3 regions of the Herbaspirillum sp. Her2 genome follow, and region 1 is predicted to be linked to each of the others. Evidence: predicted binding sites of a transcription regulator. Region 1 holds the regulator's gene; each other region holds the start of a gene.
The links. Region 1 encodes FliA, which starts transcription of late flagellar genes. Its sites were predicted from a motif close to CTAAAGTTTNNNNNNNNNNNGCCGNTA; they were not measured.
Positions count from the first base shown of each region.

Region 2: a site for FliA is predicted at 3,566-3,592, ahead of motA (flagellar motor stator protein MotA). Genes of this name have one in related genera too.
Region 3: a site for FliA is predicted at 2,598-2,624, ahead of fliD (flagellar filament capping protein FliD). Genes of this name have one in related genera too.

Region 1 is NZ_CM176331.1:2,148,875-2,154,107, reverse strand. It holds gene flhF (flagellar biosynthesis GTPase FlhF) at 1-826, shown strand, start outside; gene ACWHXP_RS09755 (MinD/ParA family ATP-binding protein) at 861-1,664, shown strand; gene ACWHXP_RS09750 (RNA polymerase sigma factor FliA) at 1,670-2,407, shown strand; gene ACWHXP_RS09745 (flagella synthesis protein FlgN) at 2,536-2,994, opposite strand; gene flgM (flagellar biosynthesis anti-sigma factor FlgM) at 3,026-3,340, opposite strand; gene flgA (flagellar basal body P-ring formation chaperone FlgA) at 3,554-4,291, opposite strand; gene flgB (flagellar basal body rod protein FlgB) at 4,521-4,949, shown strand; gene flgC (flagellar basal body rod protein FlgC) at 4,955-5,233, shown strand, end outside.
Region 2 is NZ_CM176331.1:1,065,336-1,070,568, reverse strand. It holds gene cheA (chemotaxis protein CheA) at 1-384, opposite strand, end outside; gene ACWHXP_RS04940 (response regulator) at 439-804, opposite strand; gene ACWHXP_RS04935 (hypothetical protein) at 934-1,488, opposite strand; gene motB (flagellar motor protein MotB) at 1,573-2,511, opposite strand; gene motA (flagellar motor stator protein MotA) at 2,591-3,451, opposite strand; gene ACWHXP_RS04920 (class I SAM-dependent methyltransferase) at 3,641-4,435, opposite strand; gene flhC (flagellar transcriptional regulator FlhC) at 4,534-5,148, opposite strand.
Region 3 is NZ_CM176331.1:3,232,973-3,238,205, reverse strand. It holds gene ACWHXP_RS14690 (MaoC family dehydratase) at 1-347, opposite strand, end outside; gene fliD (flagellar filament capping protein FliD) at 506-2,527, opposite strand; gene ACWHXP_RS14680 (Lrp/AsnC family transcriptional regulator) at 2,961-3,455, opposite strand; gene ACWHXP_RS14675 (aspartate aminotransferase family protein) at 3,599-4,975, opposite strand; gene ACWHXP_RS14670 (GNAT family N-acetyltransferase) at 5,166-5,233, opposite strand, start outside.

The DNA of each region.
Region 1 (5,233 bases):
GGCCAGCCTGTCGCGCCTGATCACCGAAAACCTGCCTGCCAACTCCAAGTCGCAGGACATCATGTTCTGGGTCAAGTCGGTGCTGGCGCGCAATCTCAATACCCTGGCCAACGAAAACGAACTGCTGGAAAACGGCGGCGTCTTCGCGCTGGTCGGCCCCACTGGCGTTGGCAAGACCACCACCACCGCCAAGCTGGCGGCGCGCTGCGTGATGCGCCACGGCTCCGGCAAGCTGGCCCTGATCACGACCGACGGCTACCGTATCGGTGGTTACGAACAACTGCGCATCTACGGCAAGATCCTGGGTGTGATGGTGCACTCGGTCAAGGATGAGACCGACCTGCGCATCGCCCTGGAAGAGCTCAAGGGCAAGCACACCGTACTGATCGATACCGCCGGTGTCGGCCAGCGCGACCAGATGGTGGCCGAGCAGGACGCCATGCTGGCCGGTGCCGGCGTGGACATCAAGCGCCTGCTGTGCCTCAATGCCACCGCCACCGGCGGTACGCTCAATGAAGTGGTACATGCCTATTCCAGCTCCGGGCTGGCCGGCTGCATCATCACCAAGCTGGACGAAGCCGCCACCATCGGCAACGTGCTGGATGTGGTGATCCGCCACAAGCTCAACCTGCATTACGTGGCCAATGGCCAGCGCGTGCCGGAAGACCTGCACGTGGCCAACAAGCTTTATCTCGCCGACCGTGCCTTCAAGCAGAAGCGTGAAACGGCCCCTTTCGAATTCCAGGAAGGTGAGTTGCCGGGCGTGATCGGTCCTACTGCCATGTCCATGAATGACCGGGGACTGCGTGAGGTGAGCTTTGGCTAGTTACGATATCGACCAGGCAGCAGGGTTGCGCCGGATGCTGGAGCGTCCGGTGCCCAGGCTGTTCACCTTCTTCTCGGTGCTGGGTGAGGAAGAGAAGAGTGCCATGCTCATCAATCTGGCGGCGTCACTGTCACAGGCCAAGCACAGCGTGCTGGTGGTGGATGGCGACGTGGCCACAACCGGTCTGCTGACCCGCATCGGCCTGCGTCACGACGTGGCGACGCTGCAGGAAGTAGCGCGCATGGAGCGTCCCATGGCGGAAGCCACACGGCTCCTGCCGGAAGGTTTTTCGATGGCGCGCATCGCCCGCCGCAACGTGCCCTCGGCGACCGATCCGCATGCCGGCCGTCTGGCGGAGATCTTCGACAGCCTCATCGAGCAGGCCGAGATCACACTGGTCAATGGCGTGCTGGCACGCGACCTGTCGCTGCCTGTGCCGACCATGGAAATGGGTGAGATCGTGATCCAGGTCTCGACTACGGCGTCTTCGATCAAGGCGGCTTATGTGCTCCTCAAGAGCCTGAGCGACCGCATCGGTCGCCGTCCTTTCAGTCTCATCGTCAACGATGCCACCGAAGCCGAAGCCCGTACCGTCTACGCCAACATGGCCCAAGCGGCCAGCCGCTACCTGGCGGCGCAGCTCAATTTCATCGGCGCGATTCCGGCGGATGACCATATTCGCCGCGCCACCGGACAGGGGCGGGCGGTGATGGACGTGTTTCCCTTTGCCGGTGCCGCGCTGGCCTTCCAGCGCCTGTCCAAGCGCTTCACCGCCGGTCCGGATGCGGCCCGCAGCAGCTACGGGATGGCCACCGACGGCGCCAGTCTGGGAGTGTGACGTGCATGTATAACGTCAAGGGAAAAAAGGGCAAGAACGACGTACTGGAGCAGCATGCGCCGCTGGTCAAGAAACTGGCGCATCAGCTCAAGGCCAAGCTGCCCCCCAGCGTAGAGGTGGACGACCTGATCCAGGCCGGCATGATGGGCTTGCTCGACGCCGTCAACCGCTACGAGGAAACCCATGGCGCGCAGTTCGAGACCTACGCCGTGCAGCGTATCCGTGGTGCCATGCTGGATGAGCTGCGCAGCAGCGACTGGCTGCCGCGCAGCATCCGCCAGAATGCGCGCAAGGTGGAGGAAGCCATGCAGTCCCTGCTGCAGCAACTGGGCCGCCAGCCGCAAGAAGCGGAAGTGGCGCAGCACATGAAGATCAGCCTGGCCGAGTATCAGTCGCTGCTGACCGACTGCGGCGGCCACCAGTTGATCTATTACGAAGATTTCCACGACGACGATGGCGGCCACGAACACTTCCTGGACCGCTACCAGACCGGCGACGGCGAGGATGATCCGCTGCAGAGCCTGATCAATGGCGGTTTCCGCGAAGCCGTGGTGGATTCCATCAAGGCCTTGCCCGAGCGTGAGCAGATCCTGATGGCGCTCTACTACGAGCAGGAAATGAACCTCAAGGAAATCGGCGCCGTCATGGGCGTTTCCGAATCGCGCGTGTGCCAGTTGCACAGCCAGGCGATCTCGCGCATGCGTTCGTATCTGCGCGAGCATTCCTGGAGCGGGGTGGCCTGAGGCTGCCTGCCTTCAGGGCGCAGATCCGAGAGAGGACGCAGGACTCGTTAACGACAAAGCCCGGCAAATGCCGGGCTTTTTGTTGATGCGATCTTGCTGTGCTTCCGTGAGCGGGAAGCGGCTGAAACTTATACCACGCCCAGACGGCGTCCCGAGGATCGGATGCTGTTCTGGCCGTCCGGGCCATAGAAATTGCCGGTGCCGGTCTTGCCTTGCAGGATGGTCAGGGCGCTCTGATTGATGGAGAGCTTCTTGCCAATCAGCAGGCCATTGACGCGGTTCAGTTCCTTGGCGTCCTGCGCCAGTTCGAACAGGCTGGCCCAGATCTCGCGGTCAGCGTCGCTGGCTTGCTCATTCATCCACTGTTGCATGCCGCTTTCATCTGCACTGTAGCCGAGGCTGCCCAGCAGCGCGTGGCGATTGCCGGCCAGCGTGGACATTTCAGCAACGATAGCGGCCTTTTCGGTAATGATGTCGGTCAGGCCTTCGGCGGTGGCTTCCGCCAGCAGTGCCTGTTCCTGGCTCAGTTTTTCCACCAGGCGCGACAGCGCGGCGTGTTCCAGGGACAGGTTGCTGGCCGGATTCATGCGAAAGATCCTCTGAGCGGTAAAACGGGAATCAGGCCGGGCGGGCGCTGATGAGATTCTTGACAGTATCGATCACGCCGTCGGCGATCTTGTCGGCATCGATCTGGAAAGTGCCGTTGGCGATGGCCGCTTTCAGCTTTTCCACTTTTTCGGCATTGAAACCGCCGTTTTTGGTGTCCTTGGTTTCCAGCGCCTGATAGGTGCTGGACAAGCGCACGCTGTCCGAAGCCGCTTTGGTGGCGGCCGGGTCGGTGCCCGCAGGATTGGCGGCAGTCGTGTTGCGGGTCTGCGTTTGCGTCTGCTCGGTGTTGAGGGCAGCAGATTTGAGGGCGTCGTTAACGTTCACGGCAGTATTCCTTGTAGGGTGGGGGCGCTTCGCACCCGCCTGTCGTATGGATTATCGACCAGTTCTGGGCAAACTTTAACATTCCCGCACCTGAATTAAGCTGAATTCGGGTACTTTTCTTCATATTCCTGTCCGGGCGATCCGCTGCGTTCCGCGCAGGACTTGCCCTGCGGGAAATTGCTTCATATCAATAGAGAAACCGCGGCCACCGGCTCAATAGTTGATTTCCAGAATCCCGCCCGCTTTGGCAATACCGCTCACCACCTGGCCGGCCGCCGTCCGGGCCTGGGCCATCTGGCCTTCGTTGGCATTGGTCAGGGCGCGCGCTTCGGTGGAAATCTGGAAGCCCGGACCGATCGATACGACCCGTACCGCCTGGCCTTGCTGCACCACGCGCTGGTTGCGGATGGTGTCGAGGCGCAGCGGCGTACCGGCGCGCAGCGACATGTTGGCGACGCGGCCGATGACCTGTGATTCTTCGGTGATCACGCCGCTGGGCAGCGCCGACATGTCGCCGCGAATGCGCGTGATGTCGCTGGCGCTGATGGTCTGGCCCTGGGCCAGCGGGACCGCGGCGACCAGGTAATCCGAGATCACCTGCACGTTGGCGCGCAGGTAGATGGTCCAGGGGGAGGGGGCCACGCACTTGATGCCGACCGTGGTGCGGCCGAACAGGCGGCCGCCATTGGGCATGAAGGCTTGCGGTTCAAGACAGGCCGCCAGCGTCAGGCGTGCATCGGCCGGATCGATGGTGACCGTGACGCTGCCGGGCAGGCCCAAGGTCTGGCTTTTCAGGAATTGCTCCGCCACTTGTTGCAAGGCTTGCAAGTCCTGCTTTTGGGGGGAGTTGGGGTCGTTCTGGGCGAGTGCAGGCGCAGTCGCCCCCAGGCCGGCTGCAAGCAAGGACAGGACGGCGAAAGTGCGGCGCAGGGCGCGGAAAGCGTGTTTCATTTTGTGCAACTTGCCCGCAGGGCATAGGCGAATCTTGGCACTCATGGTACGTCGCGCGCGCGAGGTCAAAAGGGCAAACAGGGGAGGCTTTTCTCTCTTTATCGCCCCTTAGAGTTCGGGGTGCGAACGTATGATCAAGCCTACGTAATTCCATCATCGGCGCAGTCCGCAAGCGGCCCGGCAACCGGCCGGGCAGGACAGGGGGGCGCTGGTACTTCCGGAGGACCTGATGGTCTCTAAGCTCGACGATTATTTCCGTTTCAACGAGATGGCGCTGAACCTGCGGTCGCAGCGCCAGCAGGTGCTGGCGTCCAACATCGCCAACGCGGACACGCCCAACTACAAGGCGCGTGACGTCAACTTTGCCGACGCGCTCAAGAATGCGCTGGACAGCAAGTCCAACACGATCCCGCCGCTGCAGCTGGAGCGCACCGCTGCCACCCACGTGGCCGGCACTGCGCCCGACAACGGTCCGGGCAGCATCGGCGGCACCGCTTTGCAGTACCGCACGCCGGCCCAGGGCAGCGTGGACGGCAATACGGTCGATATGGATGTGGAGCGCAATGAATTCCTGGACAACGGCATCCGCTACGAAGCCGGCGTCACCTCCGTGAACGGCCAGATCAAGGCCATGCTGAACGCTATCCAACCGGGCTGATAAACATGTCTCTTTCCAACATCTTCAACGTCGCCGGCTCGGCCATGAGCGCCCAGGCACAGCGCCTCAACGCCACGGCCAGCAACATCGCCAACGCCGACAGCGCGACCAGCCCCGATGGCACGCCCTACAAGGCCAAGCAGGTGGTGTTCGAAGCCATTCCGGTGGGCAGCGTCAAGGACAGCGGCGTGAAAGTGGCGGCCGTGGTCGAGAATCAGGCCCCGCCCAAGCTGGTCTACGACCCCAAGCATCCCATGGCCGATGGCAATGGCTACGTCGCCATG
Region 2 (5,233 bases), 1.1 Mb from region 1:
CTGGGACAATTCCTCCAGCAGCATGCGGACATTGCCGACCGCGTCCTGATCCACCTCGGCACCATGCTTGTGGCCGTCCAGCATGGACTTGAGCACATCCTTGGCGGCCAGGAAGGCATCCACGTGCTCCGAAGTCAGCTTCATCTGGCCCTGGCGGATGCGATCCAGCAGCGACTCCAGAACGTGTGTGACTTCGGCAATATCGGTCAGGCCGAAGGTGGACGAACCACCCTTGATCGAATGGGCGGCACGAAACACCGCGTTGAGGTCCTCCGGATCGGGAGACGCCACATTGACGGCCAACAACAGCTTTTCCATTTCCGCGAGGCCTTCCTCGGCCTCGTCGAAAAAGACCTGGAAAAACTGGCTCATATCAATGCTCATGCCTGGGCTCCATGCTGGATGCAGTACGTATCTTCTTCTTGTCCCGGCAAACGATCAGCCGATCACCTTGCGCACCACCTCGGTCAGGCGCTGCGGATCGAAGGGCTTGACCAGCCAGCCATTGGCACCGGCGGCCTTGCCCTTGGCCTTCATCTCGTCGCTGAACTCGGTAGTCAGCATCAGGATGGGCACACGTGCGTAACTGGTCAGCTCGCGCAGGGAGCGGATCAGCGTCAGGCCGTCCATGCGCGGCATGTTCTGGTCGGTCAGGACCAGGTCGAAGGTATGCGTCTTGGCCTTTTCCAGCGCGTCCACCCCGTCGACCGCCTCGGTCACGTTGTAACCCGCAGCTTTCAGACTGAATACCACCATCTGACGCAGTGACCCGGAATCATCTACTGCGAGAATCGTTTTGGACATCGTTACTCCCTGTTTCTTCAATAAGGCTCATGCGCGTATGCATTATGCCGCACCCTTGGCCACCGACCTACCGCCCAGCCAAGGCCGGAATGACCTAGTTCAATCTTGTACCACTCAGCCAGCCACCGATCAGAACAGCTCGATGTCGCCACTTTCCATGCGGGTCTGGCGCACTGCTTTCCAGAGCCCGGTATCGAGCATGTTGAGGCGCTCTTCAATCGCCTGCACCGTGCTGGCCAGCAATTCCTTGACCTCTTCGTCGGTCTGGCCCTGCTCGGGGACGATCTCGAAGCTGTTCGCACTCAGGACCCCCAGCGCTTCACGCAGGCCGATCACGCGGCGCACGATGCGTTCCAGCAGCTGGCTGGTCATGTCCTGGAACTGCAAGCCGGTCACGGCCGCGTTGACGTAGTGGCTGACTTCGCCCTGGGTGGCCTTGAGCTGATCGATGCTCGCGCTGTCGAACTGACCGCTGCCGTTCATCAGGCCTTCCAGGATGGATTGCTGTATCTGTACCGCGCGATGCAGCTCCATGAAACTGTTGCCCAGCTTGCCGATGGCTTCGCCCAGCAGGATGTTGGTCTGGACCAGGTCCGACTCCACTTCCGTCAATTGGCGGCTGCCGCCGCTGGCAGTATCGAGCAACAAGCGCTTGAGCTCCTGCAGCATGGTCTTGGTCGGCATATCCGGCTCTCTTCCCCTGTTCAATTGGAACACTTCTGCTTCATTGGCAAACCGCGCGCACCCGCGCCGGCGTGGCATCTGTTATCAGTTCTTGGCCGGCGCACTCAGCCCTTGCTGCACATCTTCATCGCTGGCATCGGTGGGGACGTTCAACGAGCCGCTATCCTTTTCCACCAGTTCTTCCGCCTTCTTGTTCATGACGATGATGCTGATGCGGCGGTTGATCGGGTTGAACGGATCTTCCTTGTCCAGCAGCACCGCCGAGGACAAGCCCACCACCCGCAGCACCTTCGATTCGTCCATGCCGCCGGTAATGAGTTCGCGGCGCGAAGCATTGGCGCGGTCAGCCGACAGTTCCCAGTTGCTGTAGCCCTTCTCGCCGCGCGAATAAGGCGTGGCATCGGTGTGGCCGGACAGGCTGATCTTGTTGGGCACGTCGTTCAATGTGCGGCCGATCTCATGCAGGATCTCCTTGGTATAGGGCTGCAGTTGCGCACTGGCCAGGGCAAACATGGGACGGTTCTTCTCGTCCACGATCTGGATGCGCAGGCCTTCCGAGGTGATGTCGATCAACAGCTGGTTCTTGAACTGCTTCAAGGTAGGATTGGAATCGATGGCCTTTTCCAGGCGCGACTTCAGTTCTTCCAGCCGGGTGCGCTCGGCGCGTTCCAGCTCCTGCTGTGCCTGTTTCAGGTTCTGCTTGCGCGAGACCACATCGTTCTCGCCCTTGCGCAGCTGGCCGTCCTGGCGGGTCAGATCCTTGCCGCCGCCGGGCAGCACCGTGTTGGCATCACCACTGCCGGAACCGCCGGCCATGGCCACCTTCAGCGGCGTCTTGAAGTATTCGGCGATCCCGTTCAGGTCGCCCTTGGCGGTCGATCCCAGCAGCCACATCAGCAGGAAGAAGGCCATCATCGCGGTCACGAAGTCGGCGTACGCAATCTTCCAGGCGCCACCATGGTGACCCCCGCCGCCTTTCTTGATCCGCTTGACGATAATGGGACGTAGACCTTCGTCGGCCATGCCTGTGCTCCTGCTTCAATACTGATGTCTGTGTGAATCGCCCTGCCTGCCGGCCTCCCCTGGCCGGCCTGCCGACCGCTTACTTGCCCTTGGCCTGCTTGACGTGCTCTTCCAGTTCGAGGAAGGTCGGACGTTCGGTCGAGAACAGGACCTTGCGGCCGAATTCGATCGACAGTGCCGGCGCATAGCCATTCAGGCTCGCCAGCAACGTCACCTTCACGCACTGGTAGATCTTGGTCGATTCGTGCAGCTTCTGTTCCAGCAAGCTGGAGAGCGGGCCCACGAAACCGTAGGCCAGCAGAATACCGAGGAAGGTACCGACCAGCGCGTGCGCGATCAGCATGCCCAGCTCGGAGGGAGGGATACCCACCGACTCCATGGTGTGCACCACGCCCATCACCGCCGCCACGATACCGAAGGCCGGCATGCCGTCGCCCAGCTTGGCGATGCAGTGCACCGGAATCTCGCCCTCGTGATGGTGGGTCTCGATTTCGTTGTCCATCAGGTTTTCGATCTGGAACGCATCCATGTTGCCCGACACCATCAGGCGCAGGTAATCGGTCATGAACTCGATCAGGTGATGGTCCGCCAGCACGCCAGGGTACTTGCTGAAGATGGGGCTGCTTTCCGGCTCTTCGATGTCGCCTTCGATCGACATCAAACCCTCTTTACGGGATTTGGTGAGGATCTCGAAGAGTAGCGCCATCAGTTCCATGTACAGCGCCTTGGTGTAGGTGCTGCCCTTGAAGACCGTCGGCAAAGCCTTCATGGTGGCCTTGATGGCCTTGTTGTTGTTACCGACCAGGAAAGCGCCCAGCGCGGCGCCGCCGATCATGAGCAGTTCGAGTGGCTGGAACAGTGCCCCCAGGTGGCCGCCCGACAGGGCAAAGCCGCCGAAGACGGACCCCATGACCACGATATATCCAATGATGACTAGCAAGTGCCTACTCCCGTCCCTGTGGCGTTGAGTGTATTTTCACGTTCGTCAGATTACAGGTATTCCAGTCAAGCAAATGGGGGAATACATATCCGAAAAACGCCCTTCCTTTTCGATTTACGGCTGAATTGGCGCAAACTTGATACGTCGCGTCTCGCAGCCCCTGTAAAGGGTTTCTTTACCTGTGTCGCCTCACATGCGCCATCCGTGCAGCACCCTGCCCCCGTGCTCCGGTTCGACCACCACATCCGGAGTGGTACCGGGGATATGAAATTCGTAGCTCAGAAGCAGTGTCCCCGGCTTCATCTCAGCGCGCGCCTTGTGCCACAGCGCCTCCATCGCCGCCGGTGACAGATAGGCAAACACCACGTCATAGTCACCAAAATCCAGCAGCAGGTAGTCGCCGCGCACGAAGCGGCAGCGATTGCCCGCCAGTGCCGCCCGCAGCCGGCTCACCAGCCACGGCAAGGGCGCAATCTCGATGCCGGTGAATTCACTCTCGGGCCGGCGGCGCGACAGGTCCAGGACGGCACCGCCCAGGCCACTGCCGATATCCATGAAACGGATCGGCCGCCCCTCGGGCAAGAGACCCGCCACGGCATCCCAGGCACTCTGCCCGGAAGGGTAGAACGGCACCTGACTGCGAAAGGTCGACCAGAACAGCACCAGCATGAACAGGAACACCGCCAGGAACACCCACGACGGCAGGTGCAACTGACCCACGCCCAACGCCGCCAGCGGGAACACCAGCAGGATCAGCCACCACCACGCGGCCATGCGGCGCAGTCGTGCCAGAAGCGCAGCGATCACGCCATGCAGCAGGGAAGTCTGGAGGGGGGAAAGAGGAGCGAGACCGGCGCGCTGGAACAGCACGTCCAGCACGTTGGCACCAATCAGGCCCAGCACGAACAGCAGCAAGGCCTGGATGGCCGGCGCCTGCCACAGGGGCCTGCGCCCGGCACCGGGGTGATTCTCAGGTTCGGACATCGAGGCAATCGGCCTTATTCTTTTTTGGTTGAACACCCTGGCCCATTACCACCCTGCTGCTCGCCAGCAGCAAGGCATCGGTACATCCCTGTTCCGGCTCAGGCCACGGCGGCCAGCACCGGCTCGGTGCCCAGGGGCGCGGAAGCAGCAACAGGCATGGCGCCTTCGACCAGACCCATGATGACCGCATCCTTGGCCTTCTTGGTCTTGCCGGCGCGCGAGGGCATGTGGCACAGGCCGCACAGGTAGTCCTGATGCAGGTCCAGGCGATGCACCACGAAGTGGCCGTGGCACTTGCAGCAGGGCGTGGTCATGAGCATCTTGCTTTCGAAGAAGCGCACCAGCGTCCAGGCACGGGTCAGCGACAGCACCGGCTCGCCGGCATCGTTGTAGCCGACCTGCTCCAGGTAGAGCTTGTAGGCCTTCATGACGGCCTCGATGCCACTGATGCGGGCATGCTCGATCAGGTAGCGGTGAATGTTGATGAACAGCGAAGAATGGATATTGGGCTGCCAGGTGATGAACCAGTCCGTCGAGAACGGCAGCATGCCCTTGGGCGGCGAGACACCCTTCAATTCCTTGTACAGCTTCAGCAGTCGCTCGCGCGACAGCGAGGTTTCCGATTCCAGCAACTGGAGGCGTGCCCCCAGTTTGATCAGTTCAATGGCCAACTGAATTTCCTGCGCCTCTGTCACAACGCTCTTTTTAGCCATGGTGCAACCCCCCGGTGATTTCGTAATAAAACTGCCTGACCCCAATTCGCCGGCCCCGGGCGGGCGAACTTTCAGGCATGAATGC
Region 3 (5,233 bases), 1.1 Mb from region 1:
TTGGATTGCGAAGTCTTGATGCCCAGCACTTCGGCTTCCAGGCGCAGCACATCGCCGGGACGGGTCGGACGCGGCCAGCGGAATTCATCGAAGCCGGCACCGATGATGCCGCCCTGGATGTGCAGGGTATCGACCAGCAGGCGCATGGTCAGCGTGGCGGTATGCCAGCCGCTGGCGGCCAGGCCACGGAAGAAGGTCTGCTGTGCAGCTTCGTCGTCGAGGTGGAAGGGCTGGGGATCGTACTGTTGGGCGAACTGCTTGATCTCTTCGGCGCTCACGGTGAGCGTGCCCGGCGAGCGAAATACCTGGCCCGGCTGGAAGTCATCGAGGTAGTTGAGGGTGGTCACTGAGTCTCCCTGTTCATTGTTATCGAAGTCAGACCTGGTCCTTGGGCGGCCAGGGTTGGTCACAGTATAACGACAGACCGTAAAACAAAAGGCCGCAGCGAGAATCGCTGCGGCCTTTCACAGGGAGCTCCGCGCGTGCGGACCTGTCATCAAAACGATCACGACGACTTGGACAACTTCGCCAGCTGCTGGGTCAGATAGCTCTGCCGCGACTGCATCGTCGCCAGCGTCACGTTGAGCCGGTTGAACTGGTTGGTGTAGTTGTCCTTCAGGGTTTGCAGCCGATCATTGGCCGCGGTCTGCTGGTCGGTCACGATCTTGAGGCTGTCCTGCAGGCCCTTGGTCTTGGTGGCCAGCGTGCCGCTGTCGCCCAGGATGCTGTCCATCAGCTTCTGCAGCTTGGGCACGACGCCGGAGGTCCCGGTGAAGAGCTTGGCGACCGCGTCGAAATCCTTGTTGCCGGCCGTCGTCAGCTTGGCCGCATCCAGCGCCAGCGTGCCATCCTTCTGGAACGAGATCCCCACCTGCGACAGGTTCATGCCGCCATCGTCGCCCAGTGCGCCCAGCATGGTGCCGCGGATCTGCGTCATCATGTTCAGCACGGAAGATTCCGCTGCCAGCGGCGAGCCGGTGCTGGCCTGGCCCTTGGTGGTGGACGGGGTCTGCTTGGTGAGGTTGGTCACGGCCTTGGCCAGGTTGTTGTAGGCCGTCACGAAACTGTTGGCCGCCGTCGACAGGCCGCTGGTGTCATTGGCGATGGACAGCGAGAAATTGTCCGCCGCCGTCGTCACCTTCGCCAGGTTCAGCGTCACGCCCGAAATCGCATTGCTGACCTTGTTGGTGGTGCTGGTCACCGCCACGCCATCGATGGTCAGCTTGGCATCCTGCGCCTTGGCCAATTGCCCCATGCTGCTGCCGGACAGGCTGGCATAGTCATTGCTGCCGACCAGCTTGATCGGATCCGTGCCGGCCGGCGTGAGCACCAGATGGTCATTGCTGCCGTCGTTGCTGATGCTGGCGGTCACGCCGGTATTGGCATCGTTGATGGCTTTCATCACGTCGTTCAGGCCGATGGCACCGCTGTTGTCGAGATCGGTCGGGGTGATGGTGAAGGACTTGCTGCCGACCTGCAGCGCCAGGCTGCCGCTGCTGTAAGTCTGGTTGGTCGCTACGCCCGTGGTGGTGACGGTGCCGCTGGGATCGAAGTTGAACACCGCGAAATTGCCGGTGCCGCTGACCCGCAGGCTGTTGGCCGCGCCGCTGTCCTTGGCGGTGAGCACCAGGTGGTCGTTGGTGCCGTCGCTGACGATGGCCGCATTGACGCCCGCTTCGCTGGCGTTGATGGCATCGCGCACACCGGCCAGGGTATTGGTCTTGGGCTGGATCAGCGTGGTCGAGCCATTGCCGGTCTTGATGGCCAGCACGCCATTGTCGAAGGTGGTGCCCGGCACGATGCCGGCCGAGCTGACCTTGACCGCCTGTGCCAGCTGGCTCACGCCGATGCTGTACTTGCCGGCGGCGGCCTTGGTGGTATCGCGCGGGGCCTGGATCTGCGTCACCGAGCCCGACACGCTGGGGTCATAGCTCAGCCCGGACAGCGAATTGTTGGCCGTGACCTTGATGGTGTTGGCCGTGCCGCCGGTATTGGATTCCAGGACCAGATGGTCGCCGCTGCCATCGGTGACGATGGAGGCCGTCACGCCGGCCTTGGAGGCATTGATGGTGTCGCGCAGACCCGCCAGGGTGGCATTGGCCTGCAGCGTGATGAAGGTGGGCGAGTTGGTGCCGATCTTGATGGCGATCGAGTCGCCGGCATTGAAGGTGGTGCCGCTGGCATAGCCACCGGATTTCAACTTCTGTGCCAGGACCTTGGTCGAGTCGTCACTGTTGGCCTCTGCCGTGAACGGATCGGTGGTCAGGCTGGTGCCGGTGCCGGCATTGGACACGGTGGTCTTCTGCGCACTGAAGCTGGCGGCCGTCATGACCTTCAGGGCGCTTTGATAGCTGGTCAGCGCATTCTTCAGCGAGCCATACGCGGAAATGAGCGTATTGAAGCCGCTTTCCTTGGTCTTCAGCGGTGTGAGCTTGGACTTGCTCTCGACCGCGATGAGCTGGTTGACCAGCGTCGAAACGTCAAGCGGACCGGCCGATGTCGAGATCGTCCCCGTGGAAGTTGCCATGTTGCCCCCTAAGCAAACGTGATGTTCTTGTAATTTGAGAAACTGACCCTTCGTCAGCGCACCCGAAGGTTAACGGCACGTCTTTACAAAAGTAAAGGGGAGTTTGCTGACCAATAGTCGTGTTTTTCTGGGGAATTTGTGGAGATTGGATGGAGATGCCGCAATCCGGCCATCGCGGAGGGCATAAATGTAAAGATGAGGCCGAGGGCTTGCCGCGCTGGAAAAGGCTTGCTGTGCGGAAATTGACAGGGGGGTGTGCAAAAACGATCAGGAGGGTCCGCGATCGTCTGTACAGAAAAAAGGGCAGGAAAAAGGCGAGGATAAAGGCCAGCAAAACGTACCGAAAAACGGTGCAGACAGCGCAGCCGCCACATGCAGGGCGTGCCAGGCTGCCACCGCACGGTACCGGCCGGCGGTGGCCAGCCCATGGGGCTCAGGTCTGGATGAATTTTTCCAGCGGATAGTGATGCTTGATGAAGGGCGACTTGATGACGATGTAGCTGAAATACTTCTCGATGCGCAGGTTCTGTTCCAGCAGCGATTCGATTACGCTCTGGTAGTGCACCACGCTGCGGGTCATGAACTTGAGCAGGTAGTCATAGCCACCGCTGACCAGATGGCATTCGATGATTTCATCGACGTTGCGGATGGTGGCTTCGAACTTGGCGAAGTCTTCGCGCCGATGGTCCGACAGCGTCACCTCGGTGAACACGATCTGGACGTCGGCCAGTTTCTCCAGACGGATATACGCGCCATAGCCGCTGATGTAGCCGGCCTTCTCCAGGCGCTTGACGCGGATCAGGCAGGGACTGGGCGAGAGGCCGACGGCGTCGGCCAGGATTACATTGGTAATGCGGCTATTCTGCTGCAGGTGACACAAAATCCTCAGATCGATCCGGTCCAGTTTCAACGCGCCGTTAGTCATCATGTTGCCTCGGGTTATTCGACTCAGCCTGCCGGTTTGCCTCGCGTATCGCACGCAGCGCAATCCGGCAGGATGTAGCAGGGCATTTTAACCCCTCCGGCGGCGATTTCCCCATCGTGCCGGAGGCGATACTCGCATGGGCCGGCTCAGCGCACGGCCTGGCGCACCTCGGGTTGGGCCAGCACTTCATCGAGGATGGCCCGCAGGCGCGCAAACATCAGCGCGAAATCCTCTTCCGTGTAGCACAGCGCGGGCGCGAAGCCGAGGATGTTGTCGCCGAAGGCGCGGAACACCAGCCCATGGCGATAGGCCACCTGGAAGATGCGATCGTGCAGCTTCAGCTCGGGTGCAAAGCGTGCCTTGGTCTGCTTGTCAGCCACCAGTTCCAGTGCGCCCAGCAGGCCACGGCTGCGCGCATCGCCCACCAGCGGATGATCGAGCAGGGCGCGCAGGCCGCCGGCGAAGACCGGTTCCAGGCGCCGGCCGTTTTCCAGCAGACCGCCTTCCTCATACAGCCGCAGGACCTCCAGCGCCACCGCCGCACTGACCGGATGGGCCGAGTAGGTCTGGCCATGGCCGACCACGGTGCTCATCGGTGCGCCATCGGCAATGCCGTTGTAGACACGGTCCGACATCATCACCGCGCCCATCGGCGCATAGCCGGCGGTGAGGCCCTTGGCCATGGTCATCAGGTCGGGCTGCACGTCTTCGTCCAGGCAGGCGAACATCGGGCCGGTGCGGCCGAAGCCGGTGATGACCTCGTCCACCACGAACAGGATGTCCAGCTGGTTGCAGGCCAGCTGCATGGCCTTGAGCCAGCCTTTGGGCGGCACCACCACGCCGCCGGAACCCTGGATCGGTTCGCAGAAGAACGCCGCCACATTGTCCGCGCCCAGTTCGGCGACCTTGTCGCGCAGCGATTGCACCGAGGCCGCGATGATCGCTTCATCGCCCTGCAGCTCGCTGCGGTAAGGGTAAGGCGAGGGCAGGTAATGCTGGGTCGGCAGCGGCAGGTTGAAGTTGTAATGGAAATTGGGCAATGCAGTCAGGCCCGCGCCCACCGAGGACGAACCGTGATAGCCACGCTGCAGCGAGATGAAATGCTTTTTGGTCGGCTTGCCGATGGAGTTGTGATAGTGCGTGATGTAGCGAATGGCCGCATCCACCGCATCGGAACCCCCCAAGGTGAAATACACGTGCTTGAGCGACGCCGGGCTGATGTCCACCAGTTTCTTGGCCAGCAGGATGGCCGGTTCCGAGGCGAAGTGGAAATAGCCGGTGGCATACGGCAGGCGCTGCATCTGTTCGGTCGCGGCGCGGATCACGCTTTCCTGGCCATAGCCGGTATTGACGCACCACAGTCCCGAGAAGGCATCCAGCAACTGCTTGTCCTGGTGATCGGTCAGGTAGGCACCCTGGCCCGACCTGAGGATGATGGGTCCCAGTTCTTCATGCTCGCGGAAGCTGGCAACGGGGTGGATCAGGTGGCTGCGGTCGAGCGCGGCCAGGGCGGAAGTTTGCATAGAGGTGGACTCGCTGAAGATGCGTTGAACAAGGCCGTGCAGGCAAACGGCACAACCGGCATGTGTTCTATCCTATGCCCTCGGCCTCGCAGGCGATGCGCAAGATGCGGGGCTGAAAAAGCATCTTCATGGGTTTTGCGCGCTGCTGCGGCATTTTCTGCGGCAGCAGCGCGGACACGTCAGCCCAGCCTCAGCCCAGCGCCTGGTTGACGATGGAGAACAGCTGCATGCCCGCATCACGTACCGGCGGCTCACCCT